Regions from separate parts of the Clostridium sp. CM027 genome, predicted to be linked through region 2. Evidence: predicted binding sites of a transcription regulator. Region 2 holds the regulator's gene; each other region holds the start of a gene.
What was found. The regulator LexA, encoded in region 2, represses DNA repair genes until DNA is damaged. The targets are predictions, from matches to a motif close to CNAACANNTGTTNG.

Region 1: uvrB (excinuclease ABC subunit UvrB) is a predicted target of LexA. The motif match lies at 2,996-3,009, and genes of this name have one in related genera.
Region 3: recA (recombinase RecA) is a predicted target of LexA. The motif match lies at 2,929-2,942, and genes of this name have one in related genera.

What each region holds. Positions count from the first base shown of each region.
Region 1 covers NZ_CP077725.1:3,253,296-3,257,879, forward strand. Annotated here, with positions in the region: gene KTC92_RS15485 (DUF7010 family protein) at 1-104, shown strand, start outside; gene KTC92_RS15490 (hypothetical protein) at 478-927, opposite strand; gene KTC92_RS15495 (radical SAM protein) at 1,294-2,673, opposite strand; gene uvrB (excinuclease ABC subunit UvrB) at 3,037-4,584, shown strand, end outside.
Region 2 covers NZ_CP077725.1:771,192-775,775, reverse strand. Annotated here, with positions in the region: gene KTC92_RS03820 (ATP-binding protein) at 1-680, shown strand, start outside; gene KTC92_RS03815 (methionine gamma-lyase family protein) at 830-2,110, shown strand; gene lexA (transcriptional repressor LexA) at 2,217-2,825, opposite strand; gene KTC92_RS03805 (hypothetical protein) at 3,009-3,518, shown strand; gene KTC92_RS03800 (tyrosine recombinase XerC) at 3,587-4,584, opposite strand, start outside.
Region 3 covers NZ_CP077725.1:401,638-406,221, reverse strand. Annotated here, with positions in the region: gene rny (ribonuclease Y) at 1-1,540, opposite strand, end outside; gene recA (recombinase RecA) at 1,839-2,894, opposite strand; gene pgsA (CDP-diacylglycerol--glycerol-3-phosphate 3-phosphatidyltransferase) at 3,058-3,603, opposite strand; gene rimO (30S ribosomal protein S12 methylthiotransferase RimO) at 3,587-4,584, opposite strand, start outside.

The DNA.
Region 1 (4,584 bases), 1.4 Mb from region 2:
GTGCGGTGGTGGTTTCAATAGTTATGATATTATTTGAAATTATATTTTCTATATGGTTAATGATTGAAAATAAATCTTTAAATATAAAATCAGGAGCATGCTAGGAATACCCTTGGCAAGCCCCTTTTCTATTATATAGGAAACAGTTTGTGGTAAATAATGTGGATAACTTTTTTTTCTGCCCTTAGATTTCATCCAACCTGTGGATATAGATATGCATAATAGTATGGACTTTCTCCGGAAGTGATTCCAAATAAGAGAAGCAGAAACATTGAAATTTCATTTAGAAATTCTTCTTTTCCAATGTAAAATTCTCGTGAGCCTGACAGGAAGTCAGGCTAGCGAACCTGAAGCAGGATGCCGAATGTGAGCGCCAGGGAATTTTATATTCGAAAAGATTAGAATTCCTTAATGGAATTTCACGTTTCAACCTCTTATTTGGAGTCAAGCAGGAGAAAGTTCATATTGAGTGGATTTTTAAAGTAAACTATGTAACACCCTAGTGTGGTATAGGTGTAATTGCTTCAGTACAATTTTATCGGCTTGATCCTGAGTTATAGTTCCGTTGCTTACAAGGGATGTTAAAGGATTTATATGAGTTATCTTATTACTATCCATATATAGTTTATTTTCTTGAGTAGTAATAGTTTTAGTTTTTTCTGAACCTTCAGATCTATTTAGTACAGCTTTAATTTTATTCGCATCAGTTTGAGTTATAGTATTAGCAGTTACAAGGTTTTCAACATTTGCGCCTAAACCCTGTTTTATTTTAGTGTCTATTTTTTTACATTCATTTGTGAAAGGCGCTTTTTTACCAATATTTAATGGGTTAGAAGTTGCTGCGAAAGCTGTACTCGCAGATGATAAAAGTATTCCAACTGTTAGTGAGCCAGATAGAATTTTGGTTTTTATAGATATAATTTTCATTTTAATATCTCCCTCATTAATTTATTTTTATAGATTCTATCTTTTAATCATAGCAATTGCGAGTGTCAACGAGGTGTCAATATAATGTCTATTTTGTTTGCTTTGTGTATTTTCTATAAATTTTGTATTAACGCATCTCCTGCGGAGCTGAAATGTCGTTAAATTCCTTCATAAGCTAATCCCAACTTACCAGGATTGCTAACAAATATTTTTATGCGCAAAAAAAGTATATAATACTTATAATGCATTAATAAGTATTATATACTTTTCTCTTTTTTATTATAGAGGAATAGCTTGCGAAAAATAATGTGGATAACTTTGACGTTTCAACCTGTTATTTCAAACCACGCAGGAGAAAGTTCATAATTAACCTTTTGATAATTCATCATTTCCTTTTTCATTAAAAGTTTCCTTCCACTCTTTATCGGCGTAAGGTGTGAAAGCATTTGCAACCTTGTCAATATTTTCATGGAATTCTTTATCATTAAGCATAACATCTCCAGCAGCATCAGTTGGTTTAGCGCCAACCTTTTGACATACATCTCTTATTACATTGGTATTATCTATCATCATACATGGCCTTAACATATTTTTGTTATAGGGCTGTCTATGTCTTAATTCTTTAAAGAAAGGATCCCTAAAAGCGTCAATTAATGGTCTTCCCTTTAAATTAACTGTTGAGAAATGTGCAAATATACATGGTTCTGCGTCTTCTTTCGAGTTGATATGAAAGAAGTATTTACCGGCTATACATCCCCCTACTAATGGAGCATCATTAAAGAAATCAATTGTAAAATATGGTTTTGTTGTTCTTATTTCATTAGTTCTTCTTCCAAGTCTTATTCTCTGCTCTGGTGTAAGCATCATATCAAACTGTGGATGTGAACTTACCGGCATAAACAAGAAATACCAACTTAATTTAGAACCTTTTTCAATTAGCATATCAGTAAACTTATCAGATAATACATCATCTATGTTAGTTCTTGTAACACATGTTGAAACTCCGAATAAAACTCCTCTTTCTTTAAGCATATCCATAGCATGTATAACTTTTGCGAATGTACCCTTTCCTCTTCTTGATTCTGTATCTTCTTCAAAGCCTTCAATCGAGAGCATTGGGAATACATTTGAACATTTTTGTATCCTATTGGCAATTTCGTCAGTTATAAGAATGCCACTAGTAAACGGGGAGAACATCATGTCATCAAATTTTTCATATATATCGAGCAGATAGTCATTATAGAAAGGTTCACCCCCAAGTATTATTATCCAGTATATTCCCAAATCTCTTGCTTCTTTAATTAATCTCTCTACTTCTACAGGTGGAATATCAGTATCTTTACTATAATTAGATGCATAGCATCCAACGCAGTGCAAAGGACATCTCATAGATGGACTGATTAGCAAAACAAATGGTATTTTTGTATCTTCGTCAGTTAAGAATTTGTTGCGTTTTGCACCAGCATACCAATTTGCATTTGCAAAGAAATTAGTAACCAATTTCTTAAGACACTTTGTGTCTGTATTAGTTAATATATTTTGTATATATTCATGTGTTGGTGGGTTACTCTTGTAATAACTATAGACAAAATCTATTTGTTTTAGTTGAGACTCATCTTTTATTAGTTTTTTTATAGTATCAAAAATTTTGTCAACATTTCTTTCTGGGTTCTTTTCTAGATAATTAATTAAAGTCTCCATGATTTTAGATTTTACACCTTTTTCTACAGAATTCATAATACTCACAACAATTCCTCCATTTAAAATATTTTTTTTATGCAGTATATTATTATTTAATGAGAATCAACTAATATTAATCGTTAATTTTGTCTAGATGCAAATAGGTGATTATATATATATATATATAGTATCTATATTTATAATTTAGAATAAAATGCAACTAATGAAAATTTTTAACGGTAAATTAGCAAGAAATATTGTTGAAAGAACTATGAAGGGTGTTAATTATAATCTTTAGATTTTTTTAATTTATAGTAGGTGAATAGTTTTTGTGAATTAGTATAGGATATATTGACATATTAAAAATTTATAGTTAAAATAGAAGTAACGAACAAATGTTCAGAAGAAGGAATACAAGGCGGTGATTTTATGCATGAGTTTAAGTTACATTCAAAGTTTAAACCTACTGGAGATCAACCACGGGCAATTGATAGTCTTGTGCGCGGAATTGAAGAAGGTAAAAAGTTTCAAACTCTTAAAGGAGTAACGGGGTCAGGTAAGACTTTTACCATGGCTAATATTGTTGAGAGAGTTCAAAAGCCTACATTGGTGCTTGCTCATAATAAGATCTTAGCAGCACAGCTTTGCTCAGAGTTTAGAGAATTTTTTCCTGATAATTGTGTTGAGTATTTTGTTTCATATTATGATTATTATCAGCCAGAGGCTTATATTGCACAGACGGATACATTTATAGAAAAAGATTCATCTGTTAACGATGATATTGATAAATTAAGACATTCAGCTACATCGGCATTACTAGAGCGTAACGATGTTATTGTGGTGGCTTCGGTTTCATGTATATATGGACTTGGTAACCCCGAGGAGTATAAAAAACTTACAGTGTCATTAAGGGTTGGCATGGAAAAGGATAGAAATGAAGTAATAAGACAGTTAGTAGATATACAGTATGAAAGAAATGATATTAATTTTATTCGCGGAACCTTTAGAGTGAGAGGTGACACTATAGATATATTCCCTGCTTCATCGTCAAGTGAAGGAATTAGGGTAGAGTTTTTTGGAGATGAGATAGAAAGGATTAGATCATTTGATTCTCTTACAGGAGAAATTATTGGAACCCTAAAACATGTATCTATTTTCCCGGCTTCCCATTTTGCTACATCCAAGGATAAATTGGAACTTGGCATAGCTCAAATAGAGCAGGAGCTTGAGGAGAGGTTAAAGGAGCTTACTTCAGAGGATAAAGCTTTAGAGGCACAAAGACTTAAGCAAAGAACAAACTATGATATTGAAATGATGAGAGAGGTTGGTTACTGTACTGGTATAGAGAACTATTCTAGAATTTTAGATGGCAGGGCTGCTGGAACAGCACCTCAAACATTGATGCATTATTTCCCTAAGGATTTCTTAATGTTTATAGATGAGAGCCATGTAACTCTTCCGCAGGTTAGAGCTATGTTTGGTGGGGATAAATCAAGAAAGACTAATTTAATTGATTATGGATTTAGACTTAAGTCAGCCTATGATAATAGACCGCTAACTTTTCAGGAGTTTGAGGGTACTATGAATGAAACGATTTTTGTAAGTGCAACTCCAAACGTTTATGAAGCAGAACATAGTGAGAATGTGGCAGAACAAGTAATAAGACCTACGGGGTTATTGGATCCTGAAATAGTTATAAGGCCTGTTAAGGGGCAAATAGATGATTTATATGCGATCATTCAGGAAACAATAAAAAGAGGCTTTAGAGTTTTAGTTACGACCCTTACAAAAAAAATGTCAGAAGATTTGACTAAATACTTTAAAGAAATGGATATGAAAATTACATATTTACATTCGGATATTGATACCATAGAAAGAATGAAAATTATCCAAGATCTTAGGCTAGGTACTTTTGATGTGCTAGTAGGTATAAATCTTTTGAGAGAAGGATTAGATATTCCAGAAGTAGCTCTTGTT
Region 2 (4,584 bases):
ATGTTATAGCTTTACGCTTTGATGCCATAACCACAAAAGAAATAGCAGATAAAATAAGAATGCAAAGTAAAGAAGTATCCGCTCAGTTAAATCAATTAGAAAAAAACGGAGTAATAAATAAAACACCTGTAAATAAGAAAAATTATATGTACAAAATAAAAGAACGATTTTTTAACATATGGTATATGATGAGGTTTGGGGGAGAAAAAGAAAAACAGCAGGTGAAATGGCTTGTGGGTTTTTTTGAAAGCTGGTGCAATAAAGAGGACCTAATTAACAAAAGTGAAAAAAATGAAAAAAATGAAAAAAATGAAAATGATTTTAATACCATTTATGTTTTATCTGAAACCTTACTTTCTAATGATCGAATAGAAGAATCCTTAGAAAAAGCTCGCTTATTTTTAAGATCAGCTAATAATACAGATAAATATAATAAATCTATTAATGAATATTTAATTTTTCTAATGGCTAAAAAACAATACAATTCCTTATTTAAAATGTTTAATGAAGCTGAATTTAAGCTAAAGGATAAATTTAAGCCTACTTATTATGCGTTAATGTATTTTATGAAAAATCAAAATGAAAAATTTGAAATTGAGTATAAAAAAGTTGGAAAAGAATTAGAGGAAACTGTTGAAGAGATTATTGAAAAAGTTAAATCATCACCTGCGGTGCTGTAATAGTAAAGAAAGAGACAATTAAATACATACTAATATGATTGATATATAAATAAAACTATTCTACATCGGTATTATTTATGTTACTATTATTACGGTAGTTAAAGTTTAAAACACATAATATATACATAATAAAAAGGGGACCTGGAATCATGATAGACATAACAAAAGTATACCTTCAAAAGAAGTATAAAATAAGTTCAAAAACGCTAAAACTCTATGATATAGCAATACAAGATGTACAAGATGAGTTTAAAATTCTTGATGAAATAAGAGAGTTTAATCAACTTAAGGTTTTGACCGCACTACAAGATGAACGAATTAGCGAATGCCATTTTACAAATTCATCTGGATACGGTTATGGCGATATTGGGAGAGATTCATTAGATAAAGTATATGCAAGAATTTTCAATTGTGAGAGTGCACTCGTTCGGCCGCATTTCGTAAATGGAACACATGCAATTGGAGCGTCCTTATTTGGTAATTTAAGACCTAATGATACCATGATATCGGTATGCGGAACACCTTATGATACACTTCTTAATATAATAGGTATAAATGCTAAGGAGGATATAGGCTCATTAAAAGATTATGGTGTAAAATATAAACAATTAGAATTAAACGATAACTCTAAAGTTGATATTGATTTAATGAAAAAGACACTGATTGAAGATAAGTCAATAAAGCTAATTCATATTCAAAGATCTACTGGATATGGCTGGAGAAAAGCATTATTAATTTCTGAAATAGATGATATTATAAGCGCTGCAAAAGCTATAAATCCAAAGGTTATTTGTTTTGTAGATAATTGTTATGGTGAATTTATTGATGTTACGGAGCCTACAGATGTAGGAGCAGATATAGTTGCTGGATCCCTCATAAAAAATATTGGTGGTGGAATTGCACCTACAGGTGGATATATTGCAGGTAAAGAAGAATATGTACGACAAGCTTCTTACAGACTAACAACTCCTGGAATAGGAGGGGAATGTGGTTCTACGTTTGGAGTTATGCGTTCTTTATATCAAGGACTATTCATAGCACCACATATAGCTATGGAAGCATTGAAGGGCGCTATTTTCTGTGCAAGAATTATGGAACTTGCAGGTTTTGAAGTTCTTCCTAAGTATACTGATAAAAGAAGTGATATAATTCAAGCAATTAAATTTAATGATAAGGAAAAGTTAATTAATTTCTGTAGGGGTATACAAGAGGGGTCTCCCATTGATTCTTTTGTTCAATGTGAACCGTGGGACATGCCAGGATATGAAGATAAGGTTATAATGGCAGCAGGTGCATTTATTCAGGGAGCATCTATAGAATTATCTGCAGACGCTCCAATAAGAGAGCCTTATATAGCATATTTACAGGGTGGATTAACGTTTGATCATGCTAAAATTGGAATACTAATAGCACTTTCAAGAGTTATTTGAACTAGAAAGTAAATATTTATGACTTAATAATAGAATAAAAAAATCCTGCAATTGATATATTCATTGCAGGACTTTTTTGTTACATAAAATCTTTAAAGGTGGATATTTAATACTTTCTGTAAATACCAACAAGTACACCTAAAATTACACAGTCATCAACTATGATAGGGGACATAGTTGAATTTTCAGGCTGAAGCCTTATATGATCTTTTTCCTTGAAAAATCTTTTAATAGTTGCTTCATTATCAATAAGAGCTACAACTATATCGCCATTTTTAGCGGTATTGATTTTCTCAATTATAGCAAGGTCTTTATCCAATATTCCTGCTTCAATCATGCTGCTACCAGAAACTTTAAGCATAAATAGTTCATTATTGGTTTTAGTGAAATTTAAAGGAAGTGTAAATGTATCTTCAACATTTTCAACTGCGAGTATTGGTTTGCCAGCAGTGATTTTCCCTATAATAGGTATATCTATAAGTTCTTTTCTTATGACAGAATCCTTTATTAATTCAATTGCACGAGGCTTGGTAGGGTCTCTACGGATAAATCCTTTTTTTTCTAGTCTTGCTAAATGCCCATGAACAGTCGAAGTAGATCTTAATCCTACGCCATCACATATTTCTCTGACTGAAGGTGGATATCCTTTTAGTTGTACCTGTTTCTTTATAAAGTTATATATTTCACTTTGCTTATCTTTTTTTTCAGTTAACATGTAAACGCCTCCCATTCATAGTATAATTATACCATATAAATGTAATAACATCAAACTTACGTTCTGTTTTATAGTTATTAATAAAAATAAAAAATTATATATTATTATGTATGAATACATAAGTCATTATTAAGGGGTGTTAGTGTTTGATTATTGAAAATATATTTGCTATAATAGTCTATTATGAAAGTATTTGAAATAAATAGATTGGAGTGTTGTATGTCTAAAAATTGTATATTTAATAATAAGAAAATTTGTAATAGTTGTGGAGAATGTGAAGTCTGTGAATTAAATTCAAATAAGAAATGTAATAATTGCGGTAAATGCTTAGAAATGGAAGGTTACGATGTAAAAGCTATAAAAATTGATGAAGTTTTTGAGGATAATGAGATTGAAGGGGTAGAAGAGGTAGACGAAAATATTTGTGACAGGTCTGAAATTAATTTAGCGGAAGAAGTAGATAATGATGAAAATGAAAATGATGAACTACCAAAACTTGAAGATTATGACTCAGTGGTAGCCAGCGATGAATTTTTAAAACTACATAAAGATGAGTTCATACCTGAAAACAATGAGGTTTGGGAATTTATAGATGACATAGACGGGGCAAAAGAGCTACTTGAAAATGAAGATGATAACTCAGGATTACTTCAAGAAGAATTTCCTGGACTTATAAGACTAAAAAAAATATAAGTATTAGAAAGTATATATTACGCATAATGCATTAACCGTATTGCAATACGCGTAATATATACTTTTTTTTATTCATCAGAAAGTGGATTTGACTTAACCGCATTTCTTAATTTATCATTATCTACATGAGTATATATTTGGGTGGTAGATATATTTTCATGGCCTAATATTTCTTGTAGACTTCTAATGTCTACATTTCCATATTTATACATAAGAGTAGCAGATGTATGCCTTAATTTATGAGGAGTATACTTATCTTTATTAAGTCCAGCATTACCTATATATTTTTTTACAATTCTCTCCACAGTGCGTTTATTAATTCTTCCATATTTACCACTTATAAAAAGGGCATCCTTATCTTCAGAATGAATTTTATCTATGTTCATATTTCTAATAGGCAAATATTTATAAATTGATTTCAATGAAGCTTTATTCAAATAAATGGTTCGTTCTTTATTTCCTTTCCCAATAATAGATAATGTATCATCTTTAAAATCGGATATGTTTATACTACAAAGTTCTGACAGCCTGATACCACAATTTAAGAATAATGTAATAATACTATGGTCGCGAATAGAATGCTTATCTCTAGAGCTTGTAGCGTCTAGTAGTGCCTTACTTTCACTTAATGTTAAAAAAACAGGACTTCTTTTACCAAGTTTTGGTGACTCTAAATCTATTGTCGGGTCTATAGTTAGCACTTTAGCCTTAGTGGTTAAATACTTGAATAGGGACTTTATAGATGCAATTTTTCTTGCTTTAGCGTAGTTACCATTAGCCCTATATTTCCCAAGATAGGAGATATAGGCATATAAATCCTGCAATGTAAGAGTTTTTAATGTATCTAAAGTTAGGTCACTAATTATAATGTTCTCAAGAGGCAGAGCATTTTCTGAAGAGACTAGACCTTTGTATATTTTTAAGAACTTTAATAGCAATGATAAATCAGCAGTATAAGCAACAACAGTAGAACTAGAACATCCTTTAATAGTAGATAAATAATTCAGATAATCATTTAGAAACGGTGGGAGTTCATTGTTATAAATAGTATTTATATTCGATTTCA
Region 3 (4,584 bases), 370 kb from region 2:
TAGCTCGTGTTTCTCTAATTACATTTACTTTAATTTGACCAGGATATTCTAGTTCATTTTCAATCCTTTTAACTAGATTTCTTGCCATTTCAACAGCACCTGCATCATCAATTATTTCTGGTTTAATCATAATTCTAACTTCTCTTCCAGCTTGAATAGCATATGACTTTTCTACACCTTCATAAGAATTTGCAATTTCTTCTAATTTTTCCAATCTTTTAATATAAGCTTCTAAAGTTTCTCTTCTTGCACCTGGTCTTGCCGCTGATATAGCATCTGCCGCTTGAACTAGTATTGCTTCAAGGGATTCTAACTCAACGTCACCGTGATGCGCTGCAATTGCATTTACTACAATAGAGGACTCATGGTGTTTTTTAGCTATTTCTGAACCTATAAGCGCATGTGGACCTTCAACTTCATGATCTACAGCTTTACCTATATCATGAAGTAGACCGCATCTTTTAGCGAGTGTTGGGTCAATTCCAAGTTCAGATGCCATAAGTCCAGCTAAATATGAAACTTCTATAGAATGCTTTAATACATTTTGACCATAACTGGTTCTGTATTTAAGCCTTCCAAGCAGCCTGATAATTTCCGAATGAAGTCCATGCACTCCTGTTTCAAAAGTTGCTTGTTCTCCTTCTTCTTTTATGTCACTATCAACTTCTTTTTTAGCTTTTTCTACCATTTCCTCAATTCTAGCAGGGTGAATTCTTCCATCCACTATTAGTTTCTCAAGTGCTATTCTAGCAACTTCGCGCCTTATAGGATCAAATGCTGAAAGAATTACTGCTTCAGGTGTATCATCTATTATTAAATCTACTCCTGTAAGCGTTTCTAGAGTTCGAATATTTCTACCCTCTCTACCTATTATTCTTCCTTTCATCTCATCATTAGGAAGCGAAACCACATGAACTGTTGTTTCTGCTACATGATCGGCTGCACATCTTTGAATAGCATAAGTAATAATTTCTCTTGCTTTTTTATCAGCTTCTTCTTTTGCCTTAGTTTCAATTTCTTTAATCATAATTGCAGCATCGTGTTTAATTTCTTTTCTAATTTCATCTAATAAAACTTGTTTTGCCTCATCAGATGTCAACCCTGATAATCTTTCTAATTCTCCTCTTTGCTTTGTGTATAAATCTTGTACACTTGCTTCTAGCATTTCACTTTCTTGTTGTTTTTTATTAAGATTTTCTTCTTTTCTCTCCAGCACATCACTTTTTTTATCTAATGATTCTTCTCTTTGGATGTTTCTTCTTTCTAACCTTTGAACTTCATTACGTCTTTCTCTTGATTCTTTTTCTAAATCAGTTCTAAGTCTGTGAACTTCTTCTTTGGCTTCTAAAATAGCCTCTTTCTTTTTTGATTCAGCATCTTTTACACTTTCATCAATAATTTTTTTAGCTTCTTTTTCGGCCTTGAAAATATTTGCTTGAGATATATTTTTTCTAATATAAATTATAACAAAAATACATGCTAAAACAACAACCAAAATAGCACAAACTACTATGAGCATTGTTTGACTTTTAGTATCCATTGATTATCAACACCTCCTTTGCTTATTTCAAATCTATTTAAGAGTAAATATGAAAGCTAGAAAAGGTGCTATATTTAATTGGTAACAATTTAAATATACTAAACCAGTATTTGTATTTATTTTATATTACTTTTCAGTTAATGTCAAGATTTTAACGTTTAAATAAGTCTTTATTCTTACTATTATATAGTAGTTATGATAAACTTTAGCATATTGCATCATAGAATGCATATGCCTGATACCATAATAATATTCCTTAATTATAAGTTAAAGAAAAAAAGCAAGTAAAAACTTGCTTTTATGCTTCTTTTTTACTTGCTTCTTTTTTGCTAACTTCTTTTTTACTAGTCTCTGCGTTCTTGTATAATGGTAGGTTATGTTTTGCTCTAATTTTGTTTTCTATCTCTAACATAACCAAAGGGTTTTCTTTAAAATATTGTTTTGAATTTTCTCTTCCCTGTCCAAGTCGTATATCTCCATATGAGAACCATGCTCCACTTTTTTGTACAATCTCTTCTACAACTCCTATATCTAGAACATCGCCCTCTCGAGATATGCCGTGACCATACATAATATCAAATTCAGTTTTCTTAAATGGAGGAGCTACTTTGTTTTTAACTATTTTTATTCTTGTTCGATTACCCATAAATTCATCGCCTTGTTTAATTGTATCTATTTTTCTAATATCTAGTCTAACAGATGCATAAAATTTCAACGCTCTACCACCAGGGGTTACTTCTGGGTTACCAAACATTACTCCTACTTTTTCTCTTAATTGATTTATAAATACAAGAACACATTGGGATTTATTTATAGAACCCGCAAGTTTTCTTAAAGCTTGCGACATAAGTCTTGCTTGGAGTCCTACATGGGAGTCTCCCATTTCGCCTTCAATTTCAGCTTTAGGCACTAAAGCTGCTACCGAATCCACTACGATAACATCTATAGCCCCAGAGCGAACTAAAGCCTCTGTAATCTCTAACGCCTGTTCACCAGTATCTGGTTGTGATACTATTAAATTTTCTATATCTATTCCTAGTGCTTTAGCATATTCAGGGTCTAAAGCATTCTCTGCATCTATAAATGCAGCTGTACCACCATTTTTTTGAGCTTCTGCAACTATATGAAGTGCAACTGTAGTTTTACCTGAAGATTCTGGTCCAAAAACTTCTATTATTCTTCCTCTAGGTACACCACCTATGCCTAGGCCTATGTCAAGTCCTAAACAACCAGTGGAAATAGCCTCTATATTTAACTTACTATTTTCTCCAAGTTTCATTACAGAGCCTTTTCCGAATTGTTTTTCTATTTGACCCATAGCTACTTCTAGCGCTTTTAATTTTTCATTATTCATAAATTTCCCCTGCGGGTTCACCATCCTTTTTCGACGAACGTTTGTTCTGAATTTAAGTATACACCATTTATTTTATATGGTCAACATACAAAGCAATATCTGCCATTTTCATTTACTAAAGAAATCCTTTTATTTGTATTATTAACAAACTCTAATAATTTAATCACTTATCGACTCTAATTGTACCTTTGTTTTTTACAAAATAGTCAACACCAGATATTATTGTAATAATTACTGCGGCAGCCATGAAAATATTGGTTAACGCATTTAATAACGTATTTGCGTAAGATAAATTTATCAATGCTGTAATTATAGCTACTATTTGAATAACGGTTTTAAGTTTCCCCCATTTACTAGCCGCAATTACTTTTCCCTCTGAAGCAGCTATTGTTCGAAGTCCTGAAACTGCAAATTCTCTAGCAATTATAATCATAGCTACCCAACTAGACACAATCTGAAGCTCCACTAATGAAACAAGTGCAGCAGTTACTAAAAGTTTATCTGCTAGAGGATCCATGAATTTTCCGAAATTAGTTATTTGATTTCTGCTTCTAGCTACATAGCCATCCAACTTATCAGTGAGAGATGCTACTATAAAAACAATTGTCGCCAGTTCTCTTCCATAAGGTATTCCTTTAACCGCCATAAACACTAAAAATATAGGTACTAAAAAAATTCGAATCATTGTAAGTTTATTTGCAAGATTCATAGCACACAACTCCTATTAAATCATATTCTAACGCTTTGGTAACCCTTACTGTTACGAATTCTCCCTTATTATAATCTTTGTCAGATTCAAAGAAAATAGTTCCATCAACTTCTGGTGCCATTTCATAACTTCTACCAAAATAAGTTTTACCATTAAATCCTTCTACTAAAACTTTGTAAATTTTGTCTATTTTTTTACTATTTATCTCTTTTGATATATTTTGTTGCACAATCATTAATTCTTCTTCACGTTTTTCCTTTATTTCTTCTGGAATTTGATTTTTCATCTCTGCAGCTGCAGTACCATCTTCCATTGAGTACTTGAACACTCCCAATTTATCAAATTTAGTTTCATTAATAAACTGTTTCAATTCTTCAAAATTTTCTTCCGTTTCTCCTGGAAATCCAACGATTAATGTAGTTCTAAGGGTTAATCCCTTAATACCCTTCCTCATCTTATTTATGTTTTCTGTTATGATATTTTTTCTTCCTTTCCTTTTCATGGATTTAAGAAGATCATCGCTTATATGTTGAATTGGTATATCTACATATTTGCAAACTTTATCATTTAAAGAAATTTCATTAATAATATCATCCGTCATTTCTTCTGCATAACAGTAAAGTACTCTAATCCATTCAATCCCACTTATTTGAGAAATTTTTCTTATTAATTTATGTAGGTTTTTTTCACCATATAAATCTATCCCGTATCTAGTGGTATCTTGAGCAACTAAAATAATTTCCTTGCAACCATGTTCACTTAAATCCTTAGCCTCTTGTATTATGTTCTCCATTTTTCTGCTTCTATATTTTCCTCTAATATTTGGTATTGCACAATATGCACAAGCATTATCACAGCCCTCGGAAATTCTAATATAAGCAGAGTATGTTTCTGTAGTTAATACTCTTTGTCCTTCATTAATATTATCATCACTATAAGTGCAATGTTGTACTTTAATATTTTTTAAAAGAACCTCTTCTA